DNA from 2 places in the Desulfurobacterium thermolithotrophum DSM 11699 genome. Region 2 is predicted to be linked to the other one. Evidence: riboswitches for the same ligand, from Rfam matches in the RefSeq annotation. Region 2 holds a riboswitch; the other holds the start of a gene.
What was found. A riboswitch is a leader RNA that binds a small molecule or an ion and turns the genes downstream of it on or off. The one in region 2 is predicted to bind cobalamin.

Region 1 (11,915 bases), 140 kb from region 2:
AAGAGATTGTTTCCCGTAAGGTATTTCTCTTTTAGCAAGGTAATCTGCAAGCCCAAGCGTTCCAATTCCAATCGTTCTATAACGGTCGTTGTGAAGTTTACTTTCCAAAATTGGTGAAGTTGTAAGGTCGATAGTGTTATCAAGTATTCTTACAGCAGTTCTTACTACATCCTCAAGCTCTTTATCGTTTTCTATGTTTGCAAGGTTTATAGAAAGAAGATTACACGTATGAACTAGTCCTGGCTTTTCTACTTTGCTGACAATTTTTCCTTTTTCTAAAGTTGTTTTAAAGCTCTTTGAAGGTCTAAAGTTAGAAAAGCTTTCCATGCAGAGATTTCCATTTCCGATATAGCCATCGTGTTTAAGTGGATTTAATCTATTTGCAGTATCTTTAAAGAAAATGTATGGAAGTCCTGTTGCAACTTGGGTTTTAAGGATTTCTTTTAAGAGTTCTTTAGCTTTCACTTTCTTTTTTAGCTTTAACTTATAGCTTTCTTTTTCTATTTGTACGTAGGCTTTTTCAAATTCTTCTCCCCAGAGTTCGTATAGCCTAAAGCCAAACTTCTTTTCTACCTCATATGGATCAACAAGTAGCCAATCTTTGTCTTTCTTTACTCTTTCCATAAAAAGGTCTGGAATCACAACTTGAGGAAATATGTCAAAAGCTTTTCTTCTTAGATCACCATTTTCTGTCTTTAGTTCAAGAAAATCGAAAATGTCAAGATGCCAAACGTCAAGAGCTACCGTAACAGCTCCGGCTCTTTTGCCTTCTTGGTTTACAGCTACAGCTATGTCATTAAGAATTCTTATCCATGGAACTACTCCACCACTTGCTCCAAAGACTTTTTTAATCCAAGAACCTTGAGCTCTAATTCTTGATAAGTTTACTCCAACTCCACCAGCTCTTTTTGATATTTGCGCGACTTGATTTGCAGTATACATAATGGAATCAAGACTATCGTCCATTGCAGTAATAAAGCAAGAAGAAAGGTTTCCGTTTGGACGTCTCAAGTTTATAAGAATTGGCGTAGCTAAAGATAGCTTCTTACCAGCTATCAAGTCGTAAAACTTTTTAACTAATGTCATTCTTTTATCTATAGATTCGTCTTTAGCAAGCATTAAAGCTATTGACATATACATTTCCTGAGGGAGCTCTATCGGATAGTCTTCGTATATACATAGGTATCTTTTGGCAAGTAGATTTGCTCCTGCATAGTCGTATAGAAAATCGTATTCAAGCTTTAGATAGTCTCCAGCTTTAACTATTTCTTCTTCAGAGTAACTTTTGAAAATCTCGTTGGTATATAAACCTTTTTCTACAAGGTCTTTTAGGACTTTTAGGTACTCTTTTCCACCACCAATATATGCAAGTTTTGAGGTTCCTCTTTTTATGGATACTTCCTTGTAAAGATTAAAGATGAAAAGTCTTCCAGCTAAGATTCTCCAGTCCGGTTCTTCTGGAGTTGTAAGCTGAAGTGCTGTGTTTACTATGGATTTATGAATTTCTCGAGTTGTAATTCCATCATAAAAATGAAGTTTTAATTTTGATTCAAGTTTTAATGTATTTACTTCTAATCCCTTTGCAGCCCAATTAATTACTTTTCTAATTTTTTCTATATTAAGCGGTTCTTTACTGCCATTTCTTTTAACGACAGAAATCTTTCGCATCTATCCTCCAAGTCATCTTTTCTAAATGAAAAATTTTAAGATTTGAGGAAAGAGTGAAGGGGCTTAACAACTTCAAGAATCTGAATAAAGTAAGTGCGTCTACAAATTTTTATTTGCAATAAATTTCTAATTTCAAAAAATTAGCTATAACTTTTTCTAACGAAAAGAAAAGAGAGATAAGCTTTAAAATCATCTTAAGGGGTCACTACAGAGCTCCTTACAAAATTTTATAGAGATATTCAACATTAGTAGAGCTCTCTTTTAGCTGATAGTCTGAAAGATAAGGGAACAGGTCTTTTACACCCTTATTTACTTTTATAACAACTCTTTTTCTAGCTACTCTTTCTGCTTCTTTCAAAGTCTCTGGAGAGATAAAATCCTTCACCGCAACTTCCCTAAATGGAGCCATAACATCACAGTGCCACTTTGGCTTAATAAACATTGGAGAAAAATAAACTACATCATAGGATTTATCAGGCTGCTGCTTTAAAAATTGGTAGTTATCTCCCTTAAAAGGTTTCACTAAACTAAAAGCAAACTCGGCAGTTTTTAATTTTCCTCTCGGTTTATAAGTTTTAAGCCCCCTTTTAACTATTTCATAAATTACCGGTTCTTTTTCAATGCCGATAACTTCCCTTTTTGACACAAAAGCTGAAAGAAGAGCATCTTGAGCAAGTCCCAGGTTACAGTCAAGAACAGTTTCTCCTTCCTTTAAATCCATAGCTTCAATCATCGCCTCATAACCTGTTGATATGTAGTTTAAAAGTCTAATCTTAAATAGACCTGGATGGAAAAAGAGCTTTTTGCCGTTAAGCGTATGAAGTGTAAGATTTAAATCTTTACCAACAACAAGTACGTTTTTTCCAAACTCTTTTTTTATGGACTCGATGGTTCTATGGCGTCTTTTTACATATACCGTCTTGAGTTCCTTAGACAGTTTCTTCCCTTCACTTCTCATCTCTGGAGTTGGTTTTCTATCAGTTGTAACAACAACTTCCATAACTTCTCCTATTTAGCTATGAGATTTGGCTTTTTCCTCTCAAGGTACTTTTGAGTATAAGAGCAAAGAGGTACTATCTTATAGTTTTTTTCTCTGCAAATTCAACAAGTTTTTCTGAAAGCTTAGCAGCTATACCTTTACCTCTATAGTTTACAGGTACATAAGTTGTAGTGACTATAATTACTTTCCTTTCTTCTAATTCTCTAAAAGTTATAAAAGCTTCTTCTCCACTTTTAAGCTCTGTGTACACTTTTCCATTTTTGACTTTTACTTTTATTTCCAAGTCATACCTCATCTATAATTATTTCTAATCAAAATTTACCACACGTCTATCTTTTTCTCTATCAGATTTGATTATTCTGCCAATTTGTCCTAAATTGACCCCCGTCACGGGTGAACGGGAAGTCCGGTGAAAGTCCGGCGCTGTCCTCGCAACCGTGAGCAGGAGTTTTTCTGGCTTTAACCACTGGAGAGTATGGGTGAAAAGCTCCCTCTCTGGGAAGGTTAAAGCCTATTTAACCCTGCAAGCCGGGAGACCGGCCCGTGATGGGTAGGAGAAACTCCTACCCCTTCGCGTCCTGCGGGGGTTCGGGGCGCGGGAAAGAAGAGGGTATTCCTTTTTCTTTTCCCGCCTTAGAGCTTCCTGCAGGTGTTTAAAACAAAACACCGCAGGAGGTAGAAAAGATGAAAACGTATGCTTACGGCTTTCCAAGACTTGGAAAGCAGAGAGAATTTAAGCGCCTAATAGAAGGATACTGGGCGCAGAAAGTTACAGAAGAAGAGCTTCTTACGGGCATTAAGGAGCTCAATAGAAAAAGAGAAGAGACCTACCAAAAGTACGTTAATGCCCATCCACAGGGGGAAATGACCCTCTACGATCCGATGCTCGATATGGCTCTTCTTTTTGGAGTCTACAAAGCTGAAACTCTTGATGAGTACTTTAACCTCTGTAGAGGTAAAGACGCCCTTGAAATGACAAAGTGGTTTAACACAAACTACCACTATCTAGTTCCAGACTTTGAAGGAAAGAAACCATGTTTTAAAGTGACAACTCCAGTCTGGAACAGACACGAAGGAGCAAGAGAAAATGTTCATCTAATAGCTCCTTTTACATTTTTAAAGCTTTCGAAAAATCTTCCCCAAGAGTATTTTGAAGAAGCATTAAAAGAACTTACAGAAATAGTAGTCCAGTACATAAACGAGAAAGGATTTGAGTCTGTTCACCTTGAAGATCCAGCCCTCGTTATGGAATTAACAGAAAAAGAGTGGAACCTCATACAAGATGCTTACAAATCTTTTGAAAAAGCTAATGCTGAAATTAACATTTTCACCTATTATGATAGTGTTGATTGTCTTCAAAAGCTTTTTGATCTTCCAGTTTCTGGAGTTGGCGTTGACTTTGCCCACGACAGAGGCGAAAACCTAGCTCAGCTTAGAGAAATTGACCCTAAAGGTAAAAAGCTCTTTGCTGGTGTTGTTGATGGAAGAAACGTTTGGAGAAACGACCTCTTTAAAACAGCTGAGGTTATCAGCGAGCTTTCTAAGAAATTTGATGTTGTTGTAACAAATGCTGCACCACTATTTCATCTTCCTGTAAATCTCTTAGGTGTAACTCTTCCAGAAGAGCTCTTGAAAAAGGTAGCTTTTGCAGAAGAAAAACTCAAAGAGCTTCAGTTAATTTCTCAAATCCTTTCAGGGGATGAAGCAGAAGCTAAAGAGTGGGTTGCTGAGCTTGAAAGCTCCTTTGGAGAAATAACTAAAGTGAGAGAAAGAGTTAAGAGCTTAAAGGAAGAAGATTTTGTTAGAAAGCCAAGTTACCAAGAAAGAATTAAAAAACAGCAAGAAGTTCTTAACCTGCCTCTCTTTCCAACAACAACAATTGGAAGTTTCCCACAGACAGAAGAAGTTAGAAGAGTGAGACTTCTTTACAAAAAAGGAAGACTTTCTGAGGAAGACTATAAGACATTTATCAGAGGAGAGATTGCAAAAGCTATTCAAATTCAAGAAGATCTTGATATTGATGTCTTTGTTCATGGTGAGTTTGAAAGAACAGACATGGTCGAATTCTTTGCCGAAAAAATGAAAGGAATTGCAACAACAGGAAACGGTTGGGTAATCTCTTACGGAACTAGATGTTATCGTCCACCTATTATCTATGGAGATGTTGAAAGAGATGGACAGATGACAATTAGTGAAATAGTCTTTGCTCAAAGTCTAACAGAAAAGCCTGTTAAAGGTATGCTTACAGGACCCGTAACAATCATTGCCTGGAGTTATGTAAGAGAGGACATTCCAACTTCAGAAGTTGCTTACCAAATAGCACTTGCTCTTAAAGACGAAATAAAGGACTACGAAAAAGCTGGTATCAAGATTGTCCAAATCGATGAGCCAGCAATTAGAGAAAAAGCTCCAATCAAGAAAAGGAACTGGGACGAGTACTTTGATTGGGCCATAAAGTCATTTAGACTTTGCCACTCTTCAGTTAAGCCTGAGACACAAATTCACACTCACATGTGCTACTCTGAGTTTGGAGAAATCATAAATTACATAGTAGACATGGATTTTGATGTAATTTCAATAGAAGCATCAAGATCAAAAGGTGATATCATAGAAACGTTTGAAAAAGTTGCTTTTGACAGACAAATAGGTCTTGGAGTTTGGGATATTCATTCTCCTTACGTTCCATCTCTTGAAGAGATGGAAGTAATTGTAGAAAGAGCTCTAAAGGTAATTCCTAAGGAAAACTTCTGGATAAACCCTGATTGTGGATTGAAGACAAGAAGATGGGAAGAAGTAATTCCAGCTTTAAAGAACATGATAACGGTCGCAAGGAAGTTAAGGAAGACCTAATAAAGGTCTCCCTTTTTCTTGATGTTGAAACTCCAATTACATTTAGAGACCAACCTGGCATCCAGTCAGCTGTACTTTATACAGAGATCAATCTCTGCAATCTTAACTGTTATCACTGTCATAATCGCCACGGATACAACGAATATAAAGGAAAAAAGGAAAAATTAAGCTACAAAAAACTAAAAGAGAAACTTTTAATGCTAAAAGCTTTAGGAGTTGAGCTTATCATTATCTCTGGAGGGGAACCAACACTAGAAAAAAAACTCGAGGAAGGCTTAAGGTTTATAAGATCTTTAGGATTCTCAGTTAGGGTTGATACAAATGGAACAAATCCAGAAGTAATTCAAAGACTGATAGAAAAAAAAGTAGTTAATGGTTTTGCTTTGGATATAAAAATTCCTCTCAAAGTTAGATACACCCCTCAGGAACTAAAACGCTTTAAGAGAGTTCTCTTTTCCACAGAAGATGTAGACGATGAAGCAGTTTTGAATTATTCTGAAAAACTAATGACATCATTAGAAATAATAAAGAAAAATCCTTTACAGTACACTGTTTTTAGAACAGTAGAGTATCCACTACTTTTGGAAGAAGATAAAAATGAGATCAGAAAATTGTTAGAATTCTCTCCACACCAATTCAATCCGTTTTATCCTGTGGAGGAAGAATAATGCACAACAAGTATTTCAAACTCATCGATTTATTTATCGAAAACGACGATATTTCAAGGAATAATGCCAACTTTGTTAGAGGAGTTCCTGTTTTAGAACATGTTGTGACTGGCGAAGTAATGAAGGATTATCTTTTTGATGTTGTATATAAAGGATTACCTGTAAGAATTCATCACGAAGAAGGGTGGGCATATCACCATCAAACTTATCGCTTGAGTGCTTACTGTATTGGATTGTCTGCTAAAGACATTGCGTTTTACGGTCTTCGTAGCAATGCAAAGAATGAAAGAAGAGCAGCTCCTCCAAAAAGATTAGAAACTCTCTTTATGCAGTGTGCAAATCTTATCTGTCTTATTGCTCAAGAGGTATCTGGTGCAACTTCTTTAAACGATCTCTCTACAGTTGCTGCAGGATACCTATACCACCTTGAAAAGATAGAAAAGAAAACTTATTCAGATTACGAGCTGGAAAATCTCTGGCAAGAGTTCCTCTATAACATAAACTTGCCATTTAGAAGTGGAAACTCTCCCTTCTCTAATATAACACTTGACTTTGGAAAGCCTAATAGCAGATTGAAACACGAACCTATTGTTTATGCAGGGCAACTTCTTGACATTACCTATAATCAGATTCCTTCTCACTATTTCGACAGAATAAATACAGCTTTTATAAAAGCTATGAGAAAAGGAGATGCAGACGGTAATCCGTTTACGTTTCCACTAATAACTGTCAACGTTACAGAAGACTTTGATAGAAATAATCCTGCTTGGAAATTGCTTCTTAAAGAAAGTGAATACTTTGGAGGATTTTACATTCAAAACTATCTTAAAGAACCTTTTGAAAAACCTTCTATCTATAGAGAAAAGAATCCTTACATTAAACCTTTTGACGAGGGAATGATTTATAGTAACTGTTGCAGGATGTTATTTGACATTTCTCAAGTAGAAGCTGTTACAGGTTCTAATCCGTTTCATTCAGGTAGTGGAGTAGGTGGTATAGGAGTTTATGCAATAAATATGAATAGACTCCTTTTCTTAGCAAAAGAAGACTTTGAACTTCTTAAAAGAATGATAGACTATACGATGGATATTGGTGCTCAAGCACTTCAAAGAAAAAGAGTTTGGCTTAAAAAACACTGGAAGGATCTTTACCCATACCTTTCTTTCTATCAGAAAGATGATCATTCTCTTTTCAATATATTTTCAGTAGTAGGTGTTCATGAAGGAATGGTAAATGCAGGGTTTGAAGGTGGACTTTTTAATGACGATGCTAAAGAATATGCTCACGAAATAGCTCAATACTTATATCAAAAGCTTCATCAATTTATGGAAAAGGATAGAGTTTTATACTCCTTAGAGTATGCACCAAGCGAAAATGCGGCCTGCAGGATGGCAGAAAAAGATCTTCAGTTTGCAAATGCAGTTGCTGATATTCTTAATGGAGAAAAATCACCTGAGATTTCAAACGATCCTATCCTTAACCAATTTATAAGAGAATCCCTTGAAAAGTTTGGGGAGAGAATTTTTGAAGTTGTAGGAGGCTGAAATGGAAACTGTTAAGAAAGTGAAAGCTAAGATATTTGTTAATGGTGATCCCCTATCAAAAAGGGTATTTTTAACTTCTGGTTTTCAAGCACCTTTTCAAGAAGGAGATTTACTAAGACAAATAGACGTAAATTCCCACTTTCAAAGCTATGCTACAGGTGGAAGTATATTCCATATTTTCACAGCTGAAGAAATGGAACCAGAAGAACAAGAAAGATTAATCTTTAACATAATTAAAAACTTCCCTATCCAATATCTAACAAAAACTCCTTTTTTAACAACATGCAATAAATGCGGTCATAAAATGGTTGGCAGAAAAACAAAGTGCGAAAGATGTGATTCTGAAGACGTAACTTTGTGGTCTAGACCAATAGGTTACTTTAGACCCGTAATGAGAGGAAAAATAGAGAAAAATTTCAAAAATGCTAAGTATTTATTTTGGCTTTCAGGAAGAATTGAAGACTTTGCAACGAGAAAGGAGGTAAAGAAAAAAGACGTTGAAGAAATTGTTAATGAATTATCTTCAATTATATAATTGATAAAATTCCCCCAAATTCTAGACAATGGGGAACTAAATGTTAAAGTTTTTGTTAGTTTTTCTTTTAGCTTTCTCCTTTTTAACTGCAAGAGGAGAAAGCTTGTACGGATTAGTTAAGAAACTAGATACCTTAACGCCTGAAGAAATTTCAAAAGAAATAAGAAATCTTTCTCCAGAAGAGAGATTTAAACTACAGCTTTTGCTCTTTTCTTATGCTGGAGAAAGTAAAGAAGTCAGAAAACTTATAAAAAAGGCTTATCCAAAAAGACTTATATCTAACGTTCTTATTTTACCTCCATCTATAAACGCAATTATAGTCGATAAAACTAGAGAAATTTTATACGTAATCAAAATGGATAAAAGTATTCCCCATGTTATAAAGAAATTTCCTTGTATAACAGGAAAAAAACTAGGAGATAAATTAGAAGAAGGAGATCTTCGAACACCAGAAGGAATTTACTTTCCCCTATACTGGAGGACAAATCTTCCAAAGCTTTATGGAATAGGAGCTTTTCCTTTAAATTATCCGAATCTGATAGATAAGAAAGTTTTAAAGAGAAATGGTCATGGAATCTGGATTCACGGTACTAATGATCCCAACAGACCTCCACATAGCACAAATGGATGTATAGTTTTAAAAAATGAATATCTCAAAGAACTTAAAAAACTTATAGATCCTAAATTAACCCCTGTTATAGTTGTAACAACAGTTAACTATGTAGAAAGAAAAAAATATATAAACGAAAAAAAATCTATTTTAAGCTTCATTCTAAGATGGAAAAAAGCATGGGAAAACACTCCTAAAAACCTCAAAAGCTATTTTTCTTTTTATTCAAAACACTTTGTTTGGAAAAAGGGGAACTATAAGGACTGGATTAGGTATAAGAAAAGAATTACAAAACAAAAAAAGTGGATAAAAATTAAAATTTTTAATCTATCGCTATCCAAAGATGGAAGAGTATTACAATTTGGAAATCTCTACGTAGCAAATATTGATTTTGAGTATAAATCAAACAATTTTCATTCTAAAGGGAAAAAACTTTTATATATCGTTCGAGAAGGAAAACAATGGAAAATCTTGGGAGAAGAGAATTTATAAAAGGAATTTGGGTTTCTACACTTTTGCCGTTTATCCCTCAAAATGCTTTTGGAACTGTTAGGAAAGGAATTCATGTCACTCTTCCTGAAATTAAATTTCAAACCACTTACTTGCAGGGAAAAAGAAAAGGAGGAAGAATTCTCCTCATTGGTGGAATTCATGGAAATGAACCAGGAGCTTACAAAAGTGCTGAAATTTTAAGACAAGTTAAGGTAGAAAAAGGAGAGCTCTTTATCGCTCCTCGAAGTAACTTTATCTCTATTCTTGCCAATGTTAGAGGTTACAACGGAGATATGAATAGAAAGTTTGCAAAGCTTTCTAAAAAGGATCCAGATTATCCTTACGTTCTTAAACTCAAAAAGCTTATAAAAGAGATAAAACCTGATGTTGTTCTTTCGCTTCACGATGGCTTTGGTTTTCATATTTTAAACAAAAGATTTTGGGGACAGTGTATAGTAATAGATGAAGAAAGATACAAAAATTTTGAGCTTGGAAAGATTGCAAGAACTGTGTCAAGATTAGTAAACAATAAAATTAGAAATAAAAAGTGGCTGATTCCCGTTTTTAATACTCATACTTTTTCAAAAAATACAAAACATCCTGAACAAAGACGATCATTAACTTATTATTGTCTTTCAAAATGCAATACTCAAGCATACTGTCTTGAAGCTTCAAAACAGCTACCTAACCTTGAAACAAAAGTAAAAACGCATCTTTTAATGTTAAAAGAGTTTTTTAGAATCTTTAATCTTGAAATAAAACCCGATTTTGATTTCTTAATTGAAAATTGTGAAAGAATGTTAAACGAGCGAAAAACCTATACAGCAAACTTAAAGATAAATGGTAGAAAAATCATCATTTCTTCTAATAAAGCTATAAAGGTTCCTTCTAAAAGTGAGGTTGAGTTTTTATCCTTTCATGGTTCAGACGGAACAAACGTTATTCCAGTAGGAGTTAATCTTAATTGGAGGAAATTTACTATTAGAGATAGTTTATCTCTTAAAATCAAAGATGACTATTTAGATATTTTTAAAGTAAAACTAATTCTTATCTAAATAAATATTCATTAAAAGTAAAAACGAAAAACTTATGAAAAGCTTTTACAAAATCTTTGAAAATTTACTAATTTAAAGATGATGTATAATCCTTACGTATTAAAGTGAAAGTAGGAACATTAAAATGGAGGTTAGAATAGATGTATAAAATCTTAGTCACAGAACACATAGCAGACGCAGGAATCGAACTACTGAAAAGTCAGCCAGATGTAGAACTAACTTATGATCCTGAACTATTTAGAAACTTTGAAAAGATACTTGAAATTATCCCAGAGTACGACGCTATTATTACTAGAAGTGGTACACCTGTAAAGAAAGAACTTTTTGAAAGAGCAAAGAACTTAAAAGTTGTTGGAAGAGCAGGAGTTGGTGTTGACAACATTGACCTTGATGAAGCTTCAAGAAGAGGTATTTTAGTCGTAAATGCCCCAACTGGTAATACTCTAGCAGCAACAGAACACACTATGGGAATGATGATTTGTGCTGCCAGAGCAATTCCTTATGCTCACAACTCTTTAAAAGAAGAAAGAAGATGGGATAGAAAAAAATTTATGGGAGTTGAACTTGCTGGAAAAACTCTTGGAATTATAGGTTTTGGAAGAATAGGTTCAAGGGTTGGAATAAGAGCAAAAGCATTTGATATGAAAGTAATAGCTTATGACCCATACATAAAGAAAGAAAAAGCTGAAAGGCTTGGAGTTGAACTTGTAGATGAGCTTGATGAACTTCTCCGTCGTTCTGACATTATAACGATTCATACTCCTTTAACAGACGAAACAAGAAATATGATTACAAAAAAAGAAATCGAAAAAATGAAAGATGGCGTTATTATTCTTAATATAGCACGCGGAGGAATAATAAAAGAAGATGACCTTTACGAAGCTCTTGTTAGCGGTAAAGTAAGAGCGGCAGCTCTTGACGTATTTGCCAAAGAACCTGCAACAGATAACATTCTTCTTGATCTTCCAAACATTGTTGTAACTCCTCACATTGGAGCAAATACTTTTGAATCTCAAACAAATGTTGCAGTAATTATTGCAAATCAAGTTCTTGCAGCACTTAGAGGAGAAGAAGTAGAGTTTGCTGTAAATGCTCCATACGATGATACTGCTGCAAAAGTTTTAAAACCATTTATGGACCTTGCGGAAAAGCTAGGACTTTTTGCTGTTCAAGTTGCATGCTCAAGATCAAAAGAAATAGTTCTTGAGTACAGAGGAGATCTTGGGGAAGATCTAAAACCTCTTACGACTGCGTTCCTTAAAGGCTTCTTACAAAACATAGTAGATATTCCTGTTAATCTCATTAATGCTCCATTTCTTGCAAAAGAAAAGGGAATCTCTATCGTAGAAGTAAAAAGACCTGAAGGTATAAACTTCAAGAAACTTATAAAAGTCATATGTAGATCAGAAAGTGGAGAATTTACAATCGCTGGAACAGTAATGGACGATCAGTTTCCAAAAATCGTTGAAATAAACGGTTTTCTCTTTGATCTC
Region 2 (11,915 bases):
GTAAGGAAAAACGAGAAATTACTCTTAAATCAGGAAGAGTTAGATTCATTTACTAAAGAATATCTAACAAAAAAGGTTAAAGCATACAAAAATTTTCTTAACTCACTTAACGGTTTTGAACCTGTTGATAGTGATATAGAAAGAAATGTCCGTATGGCTAGAAAGCTATTTGACGCAGGACTTTATTTTGAAGTTCATGAACTTCTTGAAGAGCTCTGGATGGTAGAATTTGGTAAGTATAGAGAGTTCTTGCAAGCTCTAATTCAAATTGGGGTAGCTTATTACCACATCACAAATTACAATACAAGAGGATTTGAACACCTAATAAAAAATGCAAAAAAACTTTTAGAACCTTACTCGGGAGTGCTCTTTAGTGTTAACGTTGACCTATTAAAAGAAGAAGAATTGAGCAATCAAACTTCAGATAAGGTTATAAAGTTTTGATAAAATCAACATCTAAATACAGAGAATAAACAAAAGGAGGAAGTCATGAGAAGCTTTAATGATGATCTTGCAAGAAGCCTTGGAATAGGTAATACAATCGTTGGTTTTATGATGATGATAATGTTTATTCTTTTACCTCTAGGTATCTTTTCAGAAGTTCTTGATTTAGAACACTACATGGGACTTAAAACTGTTCTTTCTATAATTTTTGCCTTTATTACTTTTCTGTTCTATGTAAACTATGCTAAAAGTCTCAAGTTATCTCCTATAGTGCAAGGATTTGGCGCAATGATATCTCTTTTAATGGGAGGGATTCTTTTCTTTGTTACAGTTGATGTCATCCTTAAAATATTAGGACTGGAATAGATAAGGAATGGATTTAAGGCAGCTAGAAGTATTTTCTAAAGTTTTTGAGCTCAAAAGCTTTTCAAAAGCTGCCGAAAAGCTTAGGATTTCTCAACCTACGGTAAGTGCGCACATTCAAAATCTTGAGGATGAGCTTGGAATTAAACTTTTTGATAGAATGGGTAGGAAAATACTTCCTACCCTTGAAGCAAGAATTCTTTATAGACATGCCGTTGAGCTTTTAAAAAAGAAAGAAGAAGCACTTTCTGAGCTTTTATCAGTTACAAAAAAGTCAAAAGGAACTTTAAAGTTAGCAGTAAGTAATATTCCGGGGGACTATCTAATCCCCCATATACTTTTAAAATTAAAACACCTAATGCCTGAAGTTGTAGTTCAAGTTGAAATCTTTGATTCGAAAAAGGTTATAAAACAACTTAAAGAAGTGATTCCGGAATACGATATAGGATTTGTCGGTTCTTTAATTACAGATCAGAAGTTAGAATACAAAAAAATACTTGACGATGAAATTGTTTTAATAGCTCCACCTTACTACAATTCCGAAAAAATGACACTTGAAGATTTTAAAAAACTACCACTCCTTATAAGGGAAGAAGATTCAGGAACAAGAATAGCTGTCGAAAGAGCTCTTAAAGAAAAAGGAATTAGCTCACTATCTCTTAATATTACTGCCTTCCTTGGAAGTAATACTGCCATAAAAGAAGCAGTAAAAAAAGGAGTTGGCTTTGGTCTTGTATCAAAGTACTCCATTAAAGAAGAACTTGACTGCAACAAGCTAAAAACAATAAAAATTGAAGGATTATCAATAAAAAGAAGTTTTTATGCAGTCAGAAGAAATGACATTACACCTATTCCGGCTGCAAGAACACTCTGGGATAATCTAGAAAAACTCTTTAACTCGAAAAATACTTAAGTTTATTAAGAGCGTCTTTATAAATTGGCTGATCTATAAACTTTCCTTTGTAAGTTATTCCTCCCTTTCCTTCTCTTAGTGCTTCTTCATAAAGTTTTACAATTTCCTTAGCTTCTTCTATTTCTTCTAATGAAGGAGAGAAAACTTCATTGGCTATCCCTACCTGCTTAACTGAAATACAAGATTTTCCATCAAATCCAAGTTCTTTCTCTCTTTCTACCTCTTTCCTGAAACCTTCCAGATCCTCGTAATCCTGATAAGCTGGGGCAATTGAAGAAACGTTATGAGCTCTACAGGTAAGAACAAACTTTTCTCTAATGTAGTCTGCAAATCTTGATGTTTTTAAAAGCTTCTGGGAAAGCTTTAGGTCTGCAAAAAGGTCAAGTATTCCAAGATATGCAGCATTAATTCTCTTAGAAGCTCTTAAAATCTCTCCTAAATTCTCAATTGCTCTTCCGGTTTCAATCGATAGTTGTAGTTTTATAGTTCCCTCCTCTAATCCTTTCGATAGTTCAAAAGCTTTTAGAATTCCCTCAAGTACAACGATGTCTTCTGCTGTTTCTACCTTACTCAGACGAATGGCATGGGGAATAGCTGGAAGAAGCTTAGTTATATCTTCCCAAAAATATTGTGAATCAAGAGGATTAACTCTTATAACAATCTCTTTTGAACCATCAAAAGAGGTGTTAGTTAGAAACTTCCTCAAAAATAATCTGGCAAAAGGCTTATTCTTATCTGAAACTCCATCTTCAACGTTAAAAATAATAATATCGGCATCCCTACCAAAAACTTTTCTCAAGTGTTTAACCCTATCTCCAGAAACTATAAGTGCAGACCTTCTGAAAGGCTTTTCAAAAAATTTTCTTTCCTGAAGATTTTCAGGATATCTTTTCAATTCTTCAACTTTCAGTTCATCTGCTAAAACCTTTTCACCAAGTTGAAAGAGCTCTTCCACCATTTTCCTCCAATTCAGACAATTAAAATTAACGGGGCAGAAGCCCCAAAAATTTTATCTAAAATTCAAATTAACGCCAGCAAAGAATGCTCTTCCCATTGTGTTGTAGCCGTAGGCGAGCTCGTAATCTTTATCTGTCAGATTAATCCCTTTAAGGTAGAAGTTAACCCTGTCGTTAAGCTGGTAAGAAGCGTAGCAGTTGTAGGTGGTAAAAGAAGGAAGAGTCTTTCCATTAGAGTCCTCTCTATCGCTATAGTGTTCAGCCCAAGCTGAAAACTTAATTTTTTGATAGACAGAATTGAAACCTAATGTATAGCTAATTTCAGGTCTTCTAGCCCTTAAATCTTTGGAAGTATGGAGATGGGTATATGTTCCGTAAACATTTAACCAATCTGTAATATCAGCATTAATTTTAACTTCAGCACCTTCTGTAGTTGCTTTATTAACATTCCTATAACTACCAGTCCAAGAACCTGGAGGATACCAGTCAATCATATCCCAAACGTGATTTTTAAAGTAGTTAACTTCAACATTTCCATTAAGTTTTTGAAAGTTTATACCTTGCTTTATTCCTAATATCCAACCTTCACTTATTTCTGGTCTAAGATCTGGATTTCCTCCATATCCATAAAGTTGGCTAATGTTAGGAGCTTTAAAACCTGTTCCATATTGGCCCTTTAAAGTTGTTCCTGTTTCTTTAAAGTCGTAAGCTGAAGATACCTTATAAGTAGTTTTAGCTCCAAACTGACTATGGAAATCCCTTCTAATAGCAAAGGTATTATGCACTCCTAAATAATCTGTATGAATTTCAAAAAATGCTGATTTTGTGTGAAGGTTAGGAGCTCCTGAAGTATTTGTTATCTCTTGTTTGTAGTTAATCCCACCTGTCAAAAATAGGTTATCTAACAAATAATAAATGGGCTGAATTGAAACATAGCGTGTAATTCCGATAATATCTCTTCCATAATTTCTAACTTCTTTATTATTTGATAGCTTAGTTGTAATCATAAAGTTATCAGAAAAGATCTTATCAATTTTAACTCCAGCAAAATAATTGTTATAAGTTGTATAGGCATCTGGAGTCCAGCTACTATCATACTCTACAGTTCCTTCTTTGAGCTTAAAGTTTCCAGTTATCTTAACTGTATCTGTTAAATTCCAACCATAACTTATCCAACCACTTCTATAGCTATACTTATCGCTATCTGATTCATAATTTGGTGATTTATCGTTAGTAGCGCTAAATCCATTAGTTTTAAAGTTTTCAAAAGATAAAGACAAATATCCATCTTTTAGCTTAAGTGCTGAATAAAGGTTTTCTTTAAATGTTTTGTACTTACCACCTTCAAAATTAAGCTTAAGTTCATTTTTATCTGGTTTTTTAGTAATAATGTTGATTACCCCAGCAATTGCCTCAGAACCATAGAGAGCTCCTTGAGCTCCTTTAAGAACTTCTATTCTCTCCACATTATTTAAGTCTATGTAAACAAAATTAGCTTGAGAATCTATACTACTTGGATCATTTACCGGTACGCCATCAATCATAACTAAGATGTACTTTGTCGGGAGCCCAAGCATATAAACACTTGTCGTCTGTCCAAAACCACCATTTGAGCTAATATGCACCCCTGCAACATACTTTAAAACATCGGCAATACTTGTAAATCCATACTTTTTAATTTCTTCCTGAGTAATGATGTCAACGTCATCACCAACGTGCTCAACAGGAACTTCTACTCTTGTAGCTGTTACCTGTACTTCCGGTATTTCTTCAGCAGAAGCTCCAGAAATCAGCAACAAAGAAAGAACAAGTAGTCTTTTTCTCACTCTCTACCTCCTAAGATTTGATTTTATGAAAACTTCTTCTTTTAACTTTAAAACTTTGAGCTTAGTATCAAAAAGATGTTCTACGTTCTCAAGAAATTCCTTTCTTCCACCAGTAAAGAAAAGCCTTCCATTTTTTAATCCTAAAAATTGATCTGCAATATCAACAAGAAAATTAAGATCATGCGCTGTAATAATTACTATTTTTTCTGCTTTTTTTAATTTTTCTATTATTTCAGCAAGGAATGGAAGAACTTTAACATCTAAAAAAGCTGCTGGTTCGTCAAAAAGATAAACGTCAGGGTCAATAAGAAGAAGCCTTGTTATGAGAACCTTTATTCTTTCTCCACCACTAAGAGTAGAAAAAAGTCGATCTTTCAAATGGTATATATTCAATTTCTTTAGATAAGATTCAACCTTTTTAATATCTTCATCAGCCAAAGAAGGAAAAAATCCCTTTAACGGAACGAGTGAAGATAGTAGAAATTCAAAAACTGTATAAGGAAAGGAAATTTCCAATATTTGTGGGAAATAGTTGACTTTTAAAACTCTTTTTCTTGTTGAAAAATTATTTAAGTCTTCTCCATCAAGAGTTATCAGGCCGGAAGACTTTAAGAACCCTCCGATACACCTAAGAAGAGTTGTTTTTCCCGAACCGTTTTTACCTATAAGACCTACTACTGAACCTCTTTTTACTTTGAAGGAAATATCATAAAGTATATTTCGATAAGAGAGATTTTTAACTTCTAACAACAGAGTACCTCCAGACGATGTAAAGAAATGCAGGAACTCCTATGATAGAAGTTATAACGCCTACAGGCAGGACAACTGGAGAGAAGATATTTTTAGCCAACCCTTGAGAAAAAACAAGAATACTACCTCCAAGGATGAAAGACAGAGGTAAAACTTCCTTGTAAAGCCTAAATCCTAAGAATCTAACAGCATGGGGAACAACAATTCCTACAAAACCAATTATTCCAGCTTTTGCAACAAAAAGAGAAACAAAACAGGAAATAACAATGATGTAGAAAAACTTTTCTTTATTTGGTGAAATTCCTGAAAAAAATGAAAGCTCATCTCCAAGGCTTAAAGCATCAAGTCTAAAAGCTACTGGCAAAAAAACTAAAAGAGCAAGTAAAGAGAGAAGTAAATATCTAAGAGCAGTTTCTATTTCTATAGAGGGAATGTAACCAAGAGTAAAAAAGAAAGCATCTTGGACAGAATAAAAAGGAATTACTGCAAAGAGAAATAGTATAAAAGCAGAAAGAAAAGCATTAATTCCTACTCCAAAAAGGAGAATCTTAAGGTTATCCATGAGAAAAAAGCTAACTATAGAAATGAGAAAAACAGTTAAAAGTCCTCCAAGTAGAGCTCCAAATTCTATATTTATTCCCTGCCATGCACTTATCGTTGCTCCTAAAGCCCCTCCGGCAGAAACTCCTAAAATGTAAGGATCTGCCAGAGGGTTTCGAAAGACTCCTTGGAAAATACCCCCTCCCATTCCAAGGAGTCCTCCAACAGAAAAAGCTAATAAGAGCTCTGGAAGTCTAATGTCGATTAAAATAGTTTTGTCAAACGCCGAAAGGTTCCAAAATAAAGAAAAAGCAAAAGAAGATATCACAATTAACAGTAATATTATTTTCTGCAAATATTTTCCTCCACTTCCTCAAGGCTTTTTAAAATCCTGGGACTTGGATGTAAAAGATTATCAGGAGTAACAAAAATAGACTTTATAGAAAACTTTCTTAAAAATTTTTCTGCCAATTTAAGCTTATTTCCCTTAAAGGACAAAAGTGCTAAATCCGGCTTATTCATAACGATAAATTCGTTTGACACAACTCCAAAAGAAATATCAGGAACAACTTTTGCCTTACTTAAACTAAAAATCTCTCCAATAAAACTTTTACTACCAGCAACATAAATAGGTTGAAAGGAAATAAGAATGATTAAATTTTTCCCATTAAGGCAAGTAGATAAAGTCTTTGCTTTTTTTTCTAAAGATTTTATGAATTCCTTTTTCTTTACTTCTCCATTATTAGAAAGAGTATTACCTATAACTTCTATAGCATTTTCTATATCCTTTAAGGAAATAAGTCTTAAAACAATAACTTTAATTCCTAATGTTTCAAGTTTTTTAAGAGTTGCTTTAGGAGTAAGATTTGAAGCTATTACAAGATCAGGATGTAGAGAGTAAATCTTTTCTACATTAGGATTTACAATACCACCTACTTTAACCTTCTTTTTCGCGTCATCAGGATAGTCACAAAAAACAGTATCACCTACAAGTTTGCTATCAGCTCCAACGTAGTAAATAATTTCAGTTATTGCCGGTGAAAGAGAAACTACCTTATTAAATGAATAAGCCGGTAAAACAAGAAGTAAAGCTAATAAAACAGCAAGAAAGTATCTCACCCTTCCTCCTTGTCCCGACCCCCCGCAGGACAAAAGAATCTCAGCGCAGGCCGGTCTCCCGGCTCGCAGGGTTAAATAGGCTTTAACCTTCCCAGAGAGGGAGCTTTCCACCCACACTCTCCAGTGGTTAAAGCCCATTATTTGTTCCCTGCTCACGGTTGCGGGGACAGCGCCGGACTTTCACCGGACTTCCCGTTCACCTGCGCAAGAGAGATTATACTAATTTACGCTTTTTTTTAGGTAAAATAACTCTTACTTCTAAAATCTATATTCTTGGAGAGTGTGAAAAATGTCAAAGTTTCAGTTTGCAAGGATAGATAGGCTTCCTCCTTACGTTTTTGCAGTTGTAAACGACCTAAAAACTAAAATGAGACGTGCAGGAGAGGATATTGTTGATCTTGGAATGGGAAATCCAGACCTGCCAACTCCTCAACACATAGTTGATAAACTCTGTGAAGCTGCTCAAAATCCCAAAAATCATCGCTATTCTCAAACTAAAGGGCTGTTTAAGCTAAGAGAAGCCTTAGCTTTATGGTATAAGAGAAAGTACAACGTCGACCTTGACCCGGAAACAGAGGTTATAACAACAATCGGTTCTAAAGAAGGACTTGCTCATCTTGCCCTTACCCTCATAAATCCTGGAGACGTTGCTATTGTTCCAAGTCCTGCATATCCAATTCATCCTTACTCAATAATCATCGCAGGAGGAGACGTTAGGTCAGTTCCACTAATTCCTGGAGAAGAAGAAGGATTCTTCGAATCAATAGTGAAGGCCTATAAAGAGAGCTGGCCAAGACCAAAACTTTTGATTCTAAACTTTCCACATAATCCAACAACTGCATGTGTTGATCTTCCTTTCTTTGAAAAAATTGTAGATTTTGCAAAGGATAATAACCTCATAGTTATTCAAGATATTGCTTATGCAGAAATATCTTTTGATGGATACGTACCTCCCAGTATTCTTCAGGTAAAAGGAGCAAAAGACGTTGCTGTTGAGTTTTACTCACTCTCAAAAAGTTACTCAATGGCCGGCTGGAGAGTAGGTTTTGCAGCTGGAAACAAAGAAATAATACACGCTCTTTATAGAATGAAAAGCTATCTTGACTATGGAATGTTTCAACCAATACAAATAGCTGCAATTATTGCTTTAAAAGGTGATCAATCCTGTGTTGAAGAGTACAGGAAGGTCTATGGAAGAAGAAGAAATGTCCTTGTTGAAGGTTTAAACAGAATTGGATGGAAAGTAGAAAAACCTAAGGCTACTATGTTCGTTTGGGCTGAAATTCCAGAAAAGTTTCAGTCGATGGGATCTCTTGAATTTGCCAAAATGCTTCTTCTTGATGGTAAAGTTGCCGTCTCTCCAGGAATAGGATTTGGAGAGTATGGAGATAAGTACGTAAGATTTGCTCTTGTTGAAAATGAGCTCCGAATTAAGCAGGCAATTAGAGGAATAAAGAGAGCTTTTGAAAAATATGGACTAAGAAACATAAATGTTTAGGAGATAGTATGGAGAGCTTAAAGGTTGGAATTATCGGTTGTGGAACCGTTGGAAGTGGTGTTGTAAAACTTTTAACGGGAAACAAAAAAGTCATAAGTGAGCGAATAGGTAAGGATATAGAAATAGCTTTTGTTGCAGATAGAGATGTTGAAAAAGTAAAAAGGCTTGGAATCCCTGAGGAGAAAATAGTTGATGATGGATTTAAAGCTCTCAATATTGAGTGTGATGTTGTTGTTGAGCTAATTGGAGGAACAACAATAGCAAAGGACATTGTTTCTCTTGCAATAGAAAAAGGAAAACACGTTGTAACCGCGAATAAAGCTTTACTTGCAGATTATGGAGAAGAATTATTTAAAAAAGCAAAGAAAAAGGGAGTTTCTCTTAAATTTGAAGCAAGTGTTGGAGGAGGAATCCCTGTTATAAAAGCTCTAAGAGAGGGCTTAGTAGGAAATAGAATAAAAAGAATCTACGGAATTATAAATGGAACTGCCAACTACATCTTAACTGAAATGACGGAAAAAGGTATAACTTTTGATGAAGCTCTAAGGAAAGCACAGGAATTGGGATATGCTGAAGCAGACCCAACACTTGACGTAGAAGGGTACGACGCTGCTCACAAGATAGCAATCCTCAGTACACTCTCGTTCTGCAGATGGGTAAAGACTGAAAACGTTTATGTTAGAGGAATAAAAGACATTACACCCGTTGATATAGAGCTCGCCCGTGAATTTGGCTACAAAGTAAAGCTTCTTGCAATTTCAAAGCTCGTCGATGAAGAGTTAGAAGTTAGAGTCCATCCGACAATGATTCCAGAAGACCACATTCTCTCAAACGTTAACGGCGTTTTCAATGCCTGTCTGATAGAGGGAGACTTCGTTGGAGATACTCTCTACTACGGAAAAGGAGCAGGAGAAAAGCCAACTGCAAGCGCAGTTGTCAGTGATATTGTAGATATTGCAATTGGAAATAAATACTTTGTTCCAGAATGTCTCTTTAAAGAAGGTGATAAACCTAAGATAAAAGCTCCTGAAGAGTTTATCTCAAGTTTTTACCTAAGATTTACAGCAGTTGATAAACCAGGAGTTCTTGCAAAAATTTCTAAAATCCTTGCAGATTATGGAATAAGTATAAAGATGGCTCTTCAAAAGAGCATCAACATTAACGGTGGTGTTCCTGTTGTAATGACAACTCATCCAGCCTGTAAGAGCAATGTTCAAAAAGCAATTGAAGAGATAGACAAACTTGACGTTATTTTAAAACCAACATTTGTTTGCATGATAGAGGAGCTTTGAAAATGATAATAGTAGCACTTGATTTTGACTCTAAGGAAAAAGCACTTTCATTGGTTGACAGGATAAAAGGGAAGATAAGCCACTTTAAAGTGGGATTGGAGCTCTTTTCAAGGTGCGGAATAGAAGTAGTAAAGGAAATTTCATATAAAAACTGTAAAGTTTTCCTCGATCTTAAATACCACGACATACCAAATACTGTGAAATCTGCTGCTAAAGTAGCAGTTGAAGCCGGTGTCTGGATGTACAACATCCACGCTCTTGGCGGTTTTGAGTTTATGAAATCGGTAGCTGAGTTCAACAAAGAATATGCTCAAAAAATTGGAGTTGAAAGACCACTCCTCATTGCTGTTACAATCCTCACAAGCATGGGAAATGAGGATTTGAAACAAATCGGAATTAATACAGATGTTGAAACAGAGGTCCTAAAACTTGCAGAGCTGGCAAAAAAGGCGGGACTCGACGGTATCGTCTGCTCAGCAATGGAAGTAAAGAAAATAAAAGAAAACCTTGGAGAAGACTTTTTGACCGTTACTCCTGGAATCAGACCGGCCTGGGCATCAAAGGATGACCAGAAGAGAATCGTAACACCAGCAGATGCTGTGAAACTGGGAACCGATTACATGGTTATTGGAAGACCAATAACAAGAGCGGAAGACCCAAAAGAGGCAGCAGAAAAAATACTGGAAGAGATAAATTCGTAATTCTTGAGGAGGATTTGGTTTGTTAAAAGCTTATTACAAACGTAAAGGCATCAGATTGTACCTTGATGATGCTTTAAATGTCCTTGATAAGATACCTGACGAATCTGTTGATATGGTATTCGCCGATCCACCGTATAACCTTTCTAATGATGGTTTTACATGCCATGCAGGAAAAAGAGTAAGTGTAAATAAAGGCGAGTGGGATAGAAGCCAAGGTTTTGAGAAAGATTTTAATTTTCATTATCAATGGATAGAAAAGTGTAAAAGAATTTTAAAACCAAACGGAACTATATGGATTTCCGGAACTTATCATTCCATTTATCTTTGTGGATTTTCTCTCCAGAAACAAGGTTGGCACATAATAAATGAAATTTGCTGGTATAAGCCAAATGCTTCTCCCAACTTAAGTTGTAGGATGTTTACTGCAAGTCATGAAACTCTCTTATGGGCAAAGAAAAAGAAAGAAGCTAAACACACTTTTAATTATGATCTTGCCAAGAACGGAAGTTGGGAAGAAGATTTACTTAAGAAACCCAATAAACAAATGAGAAGTGTATGGGCAATACCTACTCCTAAAAAATGGGAAAAAAGATATGGAAAACATCCTACTCAAAAACCGGAACTTTTGTTAAAAAGGATCATCCTCTTGACAACTAAACCGGGCGATATAGTCCTCGATCCGTTTTGCGGTAGCGGAACAACCGGAGTAGTCGCTATTAGATATGGAAGGAGATTCGTTGGAATAGACTTTAATGAAGAATATCTTAAAGACCTTGCAATACCAAGAATAGAAGATGAGCTCAAAGCTAAGCAAATAAATCGTGAAAGATTTCTCAAAGAAGAAAAGGAAATAGAATACGACGCCAACAATTACTTTGAAGGGGTATTTACATAATGTCTTGCCTTAATCTCTATGGAAATACAGAAAAATTCTTTGATTATTTTTTCAGAACTCTAAAAGACAACATTAATACATGGGATTATTTTGTAAACTGGAATAAAGTTAGAGAAAATTTGAGAAAGATAGAAAAAGAACTTCATCTTTTAGATTACTTGATTGGAAAGAAAAACTTAGAAGATGAATTAAAATCTCTTATACGTGAGTATCCTAAGGTTACTCGAGCTATTCCTTATCTGATTGCTCTACGGAAAAATAGAATTCAACTTTTAACAGATATAAAAAGCTTTCAATACAGAAACTTCAACTTTGGAAAGGAAGAATACTCAGAAGGAGAAATAGACAAAATAGTTGAGTTTTTTGTCAAATGCGGATTGAAAGAAGTTTTTCAAACAGAAATAAAAAATGTTGCAGATTACGTCTTTGGAGTAGAAGTAGGTCTTGATAGTAACGGTAGAAAAAATAGAACAGGAAAATTGATGGAGAGTATTGTTGAATTCTTCATAAGGGACATTACAAACGAGCTGAATGCTGATTTTATCTCTCAAGCTAATAGAGAAAAAATAAAGAAAAAATGGAATTTAGAAGTTAAGCTGGATAAAGCTGATAGAAGAA

Region 1: it holds a riboswitch for cobalamin, as region 2 does, so the genes downstream of both, metE (5-methyltetrahydropteroyltriglutamate--homocysteine S-methyltransferase) here and DESTER_RS00530 (helical backbone metal receptor) in region 2, are expected to answer to the same signal.

What each region holds. Positions count from the first base shown of each region.
Region 1 is NC_015185.1:231,390-243,304, reverse strand. It holds gene DESTER_RS01310 (ribonucleoside-diphosphate reductase subunit alpha) at 1-1,668, opposite strand, end outside; gene DESTER_RS01305 (class I SAM-dependent methyltransferase) at 1,886-2,668, opposite strand; gene DESTER_RS01300 (GNAT family N-acetyltransferase) at 2,742-2,951, opposite strand; cobalamin riboswitch at 3,043-3,227, shown strand; gene metE (5-methyltetrahydropteroyltriglutamate--homocysteine S-methyltransferase) at 3,353-5,518, shown strand; gene DESTER_RS01290 (radical SAM protein) at 5,452-6,186, shown strand; gene nrdD (anaerobic ribonucleoside-triphosphate reductase) at 6,186-7,730, shown strand; gene nrdD (anaerobic ribonucleoside-triphosphate reductase) at 7,732-8,265, shown strand; gene DESTER_RS01275 (L,D-transpeptidase family protein) at 8,306-9,367, shown strand; gene DESTER_RS01270 (M99 family carboxypeptidase catalytic domain-containing protein) at 9,337-10,422, shown strand; gene serA (phosphoglycerate dehydrogenase) at 10,563-11,915, shown strand, end outside.
Region 2 is NC_015185.1:90,021-101,935, reverse strand. It holds gene DESTER_RS07970 (DUF309 domain-containing protein) at 1-444, shown strand, start outside; gene DESTER_RS00560 (hypothetical protein) at 490-810, shown strand; gene DESTER_RS00555 (selenium metabolism-associated LysR family transcriptional regulator) at 818-1,720, shown strand; gene DESTER_RS00550 (HpcH/HpaI aldolase/citrate lyase family protein) at 1,701-2,678, opposite strand; gene DESTER_RS00545 (TonB-dependent receptor plug domain-containing protein) at 2,730-4,502, opposite strand; gene DESTER_RS00540 (ABC transporter ATP-binding protein) at 4,506-5,252, opposite strand; gene DESTER_RS00535 (FecCD family ABC transporter permease) at 5,239-6,147, opposite strand; gene DESTER_RS00530 (helical backbone metal receptor) at 6,135-6,911, opposite strand; cobalamin riboswitch at 6,943-7,130, opposite strand; gene alaC (alanine transaminase) at 7,201-8,409, shown strand; gene DESTER_RS00520 (homoserine dehydrogenase) at 8,418-9,701, shown strand; gene pyrF (orotidine-5'-phosphate decarboxylase) at 9,704-10,402, shown strand; gene DESTER_RS00510 (DNA-methyltransferase) at 10,422-11,297, shown strand; gene DESTER_RS00505 (type II restriction endonuclease) at 11,297-11,915, shown strand, end outside.